Regions from separate parts of the Candidatus Dedyshia acidiphila genome, predicted to be linked through region 2. Evidence: riboswitches for the same ligand, from Rfam matches in the RefSeq annotation. Region 2 holds a riboswitch; the other holds the start of a gene.

Region 1 (4,290 bases), on a different contig from region 2:
CGGAGGCGGCGATGGCGGGTGCGCTGCAGGTGCGGTTGGGCGGCACGAACACGTATGGCGGCGAGGTGGTGCAGACGCCGGAGCTGGGCGCTGATTTCGCTCGAGCTTCGCGAGTGGATGCGCGAGCGGCAACGCGCCTGATGGTGCTCACGTCAGCGATGACGACCATCGCCGCGTTGCTGCTGGTGCGCGGCCGCAGAGGACGCAGGCGATGAACGACCCGATTCCGCGGCATGGGGGCCAATCCTCGCAAATTGCACGGCGCTTCGGGGTGGCGGCGGAGACGCTGCTCGACTTCAGTGCGAACATCCATCCCGACGGGCCGCCGGCGGGAGTGGTTGCGGCGCTGGATCGCGCGGCTCGCGACCTGGGCTCGTATCCGGATATCGAATATCGCGCGCTGAAGGAAGCGGCGAGCGCGAGGCTGGATGTGCCGGCAGAGTGCGTCCTGGTCGGAAATGGGTTTGTGCCGCTGCTGCAGGCGGCGCTGAACACGCTGGGAGCACAGCGATGCGTGCTGCCGGTGCCGGCGTTCAGCGAGTATCGCGCGTGCGCAGAGCAGGCCGGCATGGAGGTGGTGCCTTGGCCGATGGAGCCGCATGGGTTCGCGTATGACCGCGAGATTTTGGCGCAGCTCATGCGCACGGCGGGAACGCGATGTGTGCTGCTGCTGGCGAATCCGCAGAATCCGTCCGGCGCGTTGGCTGGTGCGGAGACGCTGCTCGCGATCGTGGAAGACGCTGCGGCAGGGGGTGCGACTGTGCTGCTGGACGAAGCGTTCGTGGACTACGCGCCGGCGACTTCGCTGGTGCGGTATGCGCCTTCGTTGCCGAACCTGACTGTGTTTCGGTCGGTTACGAAATTCTTTGCCATGCCAGCGCTGCGGGTGGCCTACGCGGTGAGCTCCGCCGAACGTGCGCAGGAGATGGCGCGAGCTATTCCCATCTGGGCGGTGAGCACGCCGGCTGCGCTGGCTGCCGCTGCGGCGCTCGCCGATGAAAGCTATGCTGCTGACACGCGCAATAGCAACGAGCAGCGACGGACGCGGATGGAAGCGCAGCTTCGGGAGCTGGGCATCGTGACCTATGCGTCAGCGGCAAACTTCCTGCTGTTGCGGCTACCGGCGGCGGTGGATGCACAGAAGGTGTGGCGGGAGCTGATCGTTGCTGAGCATGTGCTGACGCGCTCGTGTGCAAATTTTGAGGGGCTGTCGCCCGGTCATCTACGCGTGGCGGTGCGGCGCGACGAGCAGAACGACCGGCTGGTGGCAGCGGTGGGGCGCGTGTTGCGCCAGCAGGGCCTTGGCCTATACTGAATCTGCTCACGGTGCCTGTGTTCGCTGAAAGCAGGCTGAAAAGGGAATCCGGTGTGAATCCGGAACTGCCCCGCAGCGGTAAGCAGGAACGAACGCTCCTCCGAAGCACTGGTTCCTCCGCGGAACTGGGAAGCTGGAGCAAGTAGGTCGCCTGCAAGTCCGAAGACCTGCCGCGAGTCTGTCCTGTGTGGACAGAGATCGGACACTCCGCGGGGAGGGTCGGGCGATTGCATCCATTGCCGAGCGAGCAGAGTTGTCCTTCTGCTGCGGCCTTGTGATCCGGAATCTCTCACCATCCTTTTGCGGTTTCGAGCTTGCGAGAGGGATGCGGGATGAGAGTTGGAGAGAGCTTCTGCCCCGGCATCCTGCATGCCGTACCAGCAAAAGATGGCCTGCTGATGCGCATTCGCGTGCCCGGCGGCCTGATCGAGGCAAACCAACTTGCGGCTGTGGCGAGCGCGGCGGAGAGCTATGCCGACGGCGAGCTCGAGATCACGGTTCGCGCCAATCTCCAGCTCCGCGCGCTGCGCAACGAGAATCTGCCAGCGGTGGTGGAGAGACTGGCCGCTGCTGGTCTGCTGCCCGACGCGGCACATGATCGCGTGCGCAATATCACGACCAGTCCACTGGCTGGCCTGGATGCGAACGAGCTGTGCGATACGCGTCCGCTGATCCGTGCGCTCGATGCGGCACTGCTTGCCGACTCTGCATTGGCAACGCTGCCGCCGAAGTTTGCCATGGCACTCGATGGCGGCGGTCGGTGGTTCAGCGGCGAAACCGATGACATTGCGCTGCGCGCGTTCGCTGACGGTGTCACGATCGGGTGGGAGCTCGCGATCGGTGGAGTGGCGACCGGGCTTGCTGTGCGGACCGAATCCGCAGTCACGGTGCTGCTCGCGATAGCACGCGCGTGCCTGGCAGCGCGTGACGGGTACGGGATCGCGGCGCGTGGGCGCGCGCTGGCAGCGCATCCGGCGGCATGGGCGCATGCGCTGCGAACAGTCGAGCCATGGTGCTTCCCTGCCCCGCTGACGAATCGCAGCCGTGCAACGGCGGAGGCTCCGCTGGGCTTCGTGCGGGCGAACAACGCAGACGCAGTGATGGTGATTCCGTCTGTGCCGCTGGGCAGGCTGCGTGCAGACCAGGCTGCGGCAATTGCGGAACTCGCAACCGCGCATGTGCTCGATCTGCGGCTGGCTGGGTGGCGAGGCATCGTGCTGGGCGGCGTACGCACGTGCGATGTAGACGAGGTCTGCCGCGTGCTGCGGTCAGTGGGGCTTTCGCTGGACGCACGCGACGGCTATGCGGGAATTGCGGCATGCGCGGGCATGGAGGGTTGCGATGCAGCCCTGGCGGATGTGCGGCGCGATGCGGCTGCACTGGCACAGGCACTGCAGGGGCGTGAGCCGGTTACAGGATGGCGCGTGAGCCTGGCTGGATGTGAGAAGCAGTGCGCGATGCGAACGCCCGCGACAGTGGCGCTGGTGGCGCGTGACGGGAGCTACTCCATGCACGTCGATGGCGCGATGGTGAACGCAAGCTGCTCGTCCGCAGAGGCGATCGAGGCGATCACACGCCTGCACGCCGAGCGCGTGCTGGACCTGCAGTTCGCAGAGGTGCACGGGTGAGCCAGGTCTACGAACGGAGCGGCGCCGCAATCTACCGCGAGTCGTTTTCCATCATTCGCGCGGAGGCGAACCTCACTGCCTTTCCGCCGCCGCTCGAACGAGTGGTGGTGCGCATGATTCATGCGTGCGGGATGGTGGACCTGGCGCAGTCGGTCGCAGCGACGGCCAGCTTCGCGCAGGCAGGGATCCAGGCGCTGCAGCAAGGCGCGCCGATCTTATGTGACGCAGAGATGGTGGCGAATGGCGTGACGCGCTCACGCCTGCCAGCGAACAACGAAGTGATCTGCACGCTGCACGACCTGCGCACGCGCGAGTTGGCCGCCCAGCACGAGACGACACGGAGTGCTGCGGCGCTGGAACTGTGGGGGGATCGGCTGGCGGGCGCTGTCGTGGTGATCGGCAATGCGCCGACTGCTCTGTTTCACCTGCTGGACATGCTGGACGCGGGCGCACCGCGACCAGCGGTGGTCATCGGTGTGCCGGTGGGTTTCGTTGGCGCGGCGGAGTCGAAGGCAGCGCTGCATACGCGCGGCGAGGCGCTGCCGCATGTGACCGTGCTGGGCCGGCGCGGCGGCAGCGCGATCGCGGCGGCAGCGGTGAATGCGCTGGCGAGTGAAGACGAATGAGCGATGCGCGCAGGGGCCGGCTGTCGGCGTCGGGCTGGGGCCGGGCGATCCGGAGCTGATCACGCTGAAGGCACTGCGCGTAATCCGGCAGGCGCAGGTGATCGCGTATCCGACGGCGAAGCACGGGCAGAGCGTGGCGCGCGCCATTCTTGATGGCGAGTTGGGACGCGGGCAGATCGAGCTTGCGATGGTGTACCCGGTGACGACGGAAAAAAGCGAGCACCCGGGCGGATACGAGGCCGACATGTGCGCGTTCTATGACGCGACGGCAGCGCAGATTGCGGCGCACCTCGAAGCGGGACGCGATGTGGCCGTGCTGTGCGAGGGCGATCCGTTTTTCTACGGCTCGTACATGTACCTGCACGACCGGCTGGCGACGCGCTTCGAGGCAGAGGTGATTCCTGGAGTGCCGTCCGTGATGGCGGCATCCGCACGCCTGGGAGCGCCGCTGGTGAGGCGCGACACAGAGTTGACCATCCTGCCGGGCACGCTGAGCGAAGAGCAGCTGACCGCACGACTGCGGAGTGCGGAGGCAGTGGCGATCATGAAGCTGGGTCGCAATTTTGCGAAGGTGAAGCGCGCGCTCGAACGAGCGGGCGTGGCCGAGCGCGCGCTCTACATCGAGCGGGCTACGATGCAGGCAGAGCGCGTGCTGCGGCTGGACGAAGTGGAGGCGGAGCGCGCTCCGTACTTTTCGCTGATTCTTGTTCCGGATGTAGGG
Region 2 (4,290 bases):
GCGCGCGACGCAGGTCACTCGAGAGAATGCGGGCACCCGAAAACGCAGTGAGCCGAATCGCGATCGCGGCAAGCTGCTCACGTCCCTGCTGATTGAGCTCCGGATCCAGATGACCGCAGTAGCGGCCGCGGATCGCAGTCTCTGCGTGGCGAACGAGGATCAGACGCATCACCGCCACACTCCGCAGAGGTAGATGGCGATCTCGGTGAGCTGCTGGGTCGCTCCGAAGCAGTCGCCGGTCACACCGCGTAACCGGCGCCAGTAGTAAGCACCGCTGAGCAGCATCACAACCACCGCGGCCATGGCTGGGCGCCATGAGCTTGCTCGCATGAGCGGCAGCACAATCGCAAGGGCGATGGCCGTGCCCAGGACGAAGGAGGCCGAGGAGACCTGTCCCGCTACGCGCGCGCCCTGTCCTGTGTGTGGACGTGCTGCCGGAAGCGCAAGACCCAGCGGCAATGCCGTCCAGCGGGAGAGCACTTGGGCGGCAATCAGCCAGACAGCGAAACGCTCCTGCGGCAATGCAGAGAGCAGCACGATTCGCATGACGAGCGACAGGCAGATGGCGATCGCCCCGAAGCTGCCGACCCGGCTGTCTTTGAATATGTCGAGGATGCGCTCCGGCGTGCGACCGCCGCCGAAGCCATCCGCAGCATCGCCCAGCGCGTCATCGTGCAGACCACCGGTGAGCAGAATGAGCAATAGGACCAGCAGCGAGGCCGCCATTAGCGGTGGCAGATGCGAACGCAGTGCAAATGCGAGTGCTGCTGCGAGCGCACCTACCAGTAGGCCAACCAGCGGAAACCACGCCGTCGCCCGGCCCATTGTGCCGTCGTCAAACGCGTAAGACGGTACCGGCAGGCGTGTCAGGAACTGTACTGCGGCACACAGATCAGCGTAGCTGCGCCGGATCACAGCGCGCTGCTCACGCCTGCGGATGCGAACGTCGCCATGCTGGTGAATAGGTGCGCCGCCGATGACAGGATCGGCAACGCAAGCACCGCGCCCGTCGCTTCGCCCAGCCGCATCTGCAACCCGAGAATCGGTTCGAGCCGGAGGTACTCTAGCAAATGCGTATGCCCTGGCTCTTCGGAGCGGTGCCCCGCGAAGAGAAAGTCGCGTGTGGTGGGCACGCTTGCAACCGCCAACGCCGCGGCTGCAGTGGCGATGAAGCCGTCGATCACGACTGCCATTCGGCATTCGGCAGCGCTGAGGATGAAACCGACCACCGCAGCTATCTCGAGTCCCCCGACGCAGCGCAGCAGATCAGTCGGCGTGACCGCTGCGTTTGCAAAGTGCAGTTGCAGTGCTCGCTCCACGACCGACCGCTTCCGCGCTAGGCCCGCATCATCGAGTCCAGTTCCGCGGCCGACCACATCCGCAACCGGACGCCGCAGCAATCCGGCGGTGAGTGCTGCCGCCGAGGTGGTGTTTCCTATGCCCATCTCACCTACTGCGACGACGTGATCGCCACGCCGGCTGGCCTCGCGCGCGAGCCGAGCACCCAGTTCGACAGCCACGCGCAACTCGTCATGGCTCATTGCCGGCTCGCGTGCGAAGTTGCGCGAACCCGCACGAAGCTTCGCCCTGACCAGCCGCGGATCGGGTGCGAAGGCGCCGTCTACCCCAACGTCCACCACCGTAAGCGGAACCCGATGTAAGTGGCACAGAACATGAATCGCCGCTCCACCGGCCAGGAAATTATGCACCATCTGCGCGGTCACATCCCGCGGATAAGCGCTCACGCCTTCTTCTGTCACGCCGTGGTCGGCAGCGAAGACCCACGCCGACATCTGGAGCGCAGCGGGTAGGGCGCCGTCGTAGATACAAAACAACTGCGCAGCCATGGATTCAAGACGTCCCAGGCTGCCTATCGGCTTCGTAAGTTGGTCGAGATGTAACTGCGCCTGCGCGAGCCGGTGGTGCGAGCAGGGCTGCACGTCGACGCACTGTTCAAGTGCAAACAGACTCAGCGGCTCGGAGTTCCGCAAGGCGTTGTCCATCAGCTCCGCGACTCCATGTGCGGGCTTTTTACCGTCAGCGGCAGGCCCGCAACCATCAGCAGCACGGTATCTGCGACGGCCGCGACGCGCTGGTTCAACTGACCGAGGACGTCGCGAAAGAGTCGCCCAGCAGGAAAGGCCGGAACGATGCCACTGCCCACTTCATTGGTGACCAGCACGACTGCGGCGCTAGTCTCTTCAAGCGCGTTGCAGAGCTCTGTGATCCGCTCATCCAGCCAAACGCGGCCGGCATCCTTTCCATTGCTTTCGCTCATGCTGAAGGAGCGGTCAAGCAGGCTCGAGGCGAACAGCGTCAGGCAGTCCACGATAATCACGTCGGTCTGCGCGCTTTGCGCGAGAAGCGCCTGCGCGAGCTCGGTCGACACTTCGACAGTCTTCCACTCGGGCGGCCGTTCCTGCTGGTGCCGGAGGATCTTGTCGGCCATCTCGCCGTCTGACGCCAGCGCCGTGGCGATGAAGACCACCCGCTCATGCGAGGCAGCAAGTTCGAGCGCATGACGGCTCTTTCCGCTGCGCGCCCCTCCGAGGAGCAGCGTGACACTTTTCTGCGCAGCTTTTGGCATCGCGGCGGACCTCACGCGGCGGGACGAAACACGACGGCCAGTCATCTATGGAATGCGGCTCTTCACGAGGAGCCGGCGAACACAGATGCTCTCCAGCTCTCCCATCGAAGCTGAATGAAGCCAGGGATCAGGCTCTGGCCGGTCTCCTGACTTACGCCTCGGCGGATTCGAGTGGCCTTCCCAGGAGCGACGCTCCCAGTGGCCGGACTTTGTCCAGACTCGCATCCTCAGCGCTTACAGTTACGGGGTAGTGGCGGATTTGCACCGCGCTTCCCGAGCACCAGAGGAGTCAGGGTAAGTCTGGTGAAATGGGAAGTCAACTCTGCGGCGCGATGTAAAAGCTCGGCCGTGAGAAGGCGGCTCAATGTCTCCGAGCTGAAGCGACTAGCATCCGCCAGTCTTCCCCGGCAGTTCGACAGGAGGAGCGACCAGAAACGATGTGCCGATCAGGGGGAATGGTCCACGGAAAACCAACCGGAGCAATCGGCGAAGGTGGAAGCCTACCTTCACCAGAAAGACCATGGCGGGTGCGAACACATATTGGAGCGGATGATCTTCCGCGCAGGCGTGGATGAGTGGCCACACCTGAGAGTAATCACGAAAGGCAAGGGCCTCCCCGATCAAGAAGCGTAGGTAACGGCGGATTCCGGTCTCGATGCTGGCATGATGCTCTGGATAACGCTCAAGCATCTCTTGCCCAACCATACGCAGCGATCGAAGCATGCGAACGCGATCGCTTGACATCCGGCAGGGGACGACACGGTAGCCGGTCAGATAGTCCGGGACAAATGCAAATGTGTACCGGGTGGCGATGCGGAAATAGAGCAACCAGTCTTCGCATCCATGGACACCCGCGTTGCGTAGATCTGAGTCGAAGCCTCCTGCATACTCGAGCGCTTCCCGGCGAACCAGTGGTGAGCTACCGTGACCGACGAAGTTACCGAGCATCGTTTCTTTCAGCACCCATCCGGTGATACTGCGATCGCCTACGCGATACCGGCGGCAGTCATTCTCATCGATCACGTCGAACCACGTGTACACGAGTCCTAGCTCCGGGCCGTGTACTCGCGTCATTGCTACCTGACGCTCAACCTTGGTGGGCGCCCAGAGATCGTCAGCATCGAGGAATGCGATGAGGTCGGAGCGCGCGCTCTTCCAGCCAAGGTTGCGCGCAGCGGCAACACCGGAGTTGGGTTGTGTCAGCAGGCGGACACGGCCATCGCGATCCGCATGGGTGCGCACCAGTGCAGCGGTGCCGTCGGTTGAGCCATCATCCACCACCACAATCTCGAGATTTCGATGGGTCTGCCCGCGCACACTGCGCAGTGTCCGATCGAGCGTTGCTGCTGCGTTGTAGGCGGGGATGACGACACTGACCAGTTCCTGCTGTGACACAAGCGCGCCGCTCGATCCGCCATCATGAGGAATCGTCTGTGTGTCGTTGAGGGTGTCAGTCAAGAACATGCTCCTGCATCAAGCGTCAGGAGCCGATCATAGGGCAGCAATGGTTCAGCGATGAGAGGCTGTTGCAGCGGTTGTCCTGGAGAGACCTGGGTCCGCTCGTAGCGCCTCCGACGTCGTCCCAGCATCCGGACGATTGAGGGCGCGACCAGAAGCAGCAGGCGGGGACCCGCGCGGAGAGCCCATCCTATCGCTCCGATCCAGTCCCCGGCCCAATAGGCGGAACCCGCAAGATAGAGCGC

Evidence for each region. A riboswitch is a leader RNA that binds a small molecule or an ion and turns the genes downstream of it on or off. The one in region 2 is predicted to bind cobalamin.
Region 1: another riboswitch for cobalamin. It lies ahead of cobG (precorrin-3B synthase); the one in region 2 lies ahead of cobU (bifunctional adenosylcobinamide kinase/adenosylcobinamide-phosphate guanylyltransferase).

What each region holds. Positions count from the first base shown of each region.
Region 1 is NZ_JBMGJV010000002.1:156,288-160,577, reverse strand. Features, by position in the region: gene cbiB (adenosylcobinamide-phosphate synthase CbiB) at 1-215, shown strand, start outside; gene AC5IJH_RS01665 (pyridoxal phosphate-dependent aminotransferase) at 212-1,315, shown strand; cobalamin riboswitch at 1,308-1,504, shown strand; gene cobG (precorrin-3B synthase) at 1,648-2,943, shown strand; gene AC5IJH_RS01655 (precorrin-8X methylmutase) at 2,940-3,569, shown strand; gene AC5IJH_RS01650 (precorrin-2 C(20)-methyltransferase) at 3,556-4,290, shown strand, end outside.
Region 2 is NZ_JBMGJV010000057.1:2,328-6,617, reverse strand. Features, by position in the region: gene AC5IJH_RS17100 (histidine phosphatase family protein) at 1-169, opposite strand, end outside; gene cobS (adenosylcobinamide-GDP ribazoletransferase) at 169-915, opposite strand; gene cobT (nicotinate-nucleotide--dimethylbenzimidazole phosphoribosyltransferase) at 912-2,003, opposite strand; gene cobU (bifunctional adenosylcobinamide kinase/adenosylcobinamide-phosphate guanylyltransferase) at 2,003-2,587, opposite strand; cobalamin riboswitch at 2,707-2,887, opposite strand; gene AC5IJH_RS17080 (glycosyltransferase family 2 protein) at 2,972-4,045, opposite strand; gene AC5IJH_RS17075 (glycosyltransferase family 2 protein) at 4,042-4,290, opposite strand, start outside.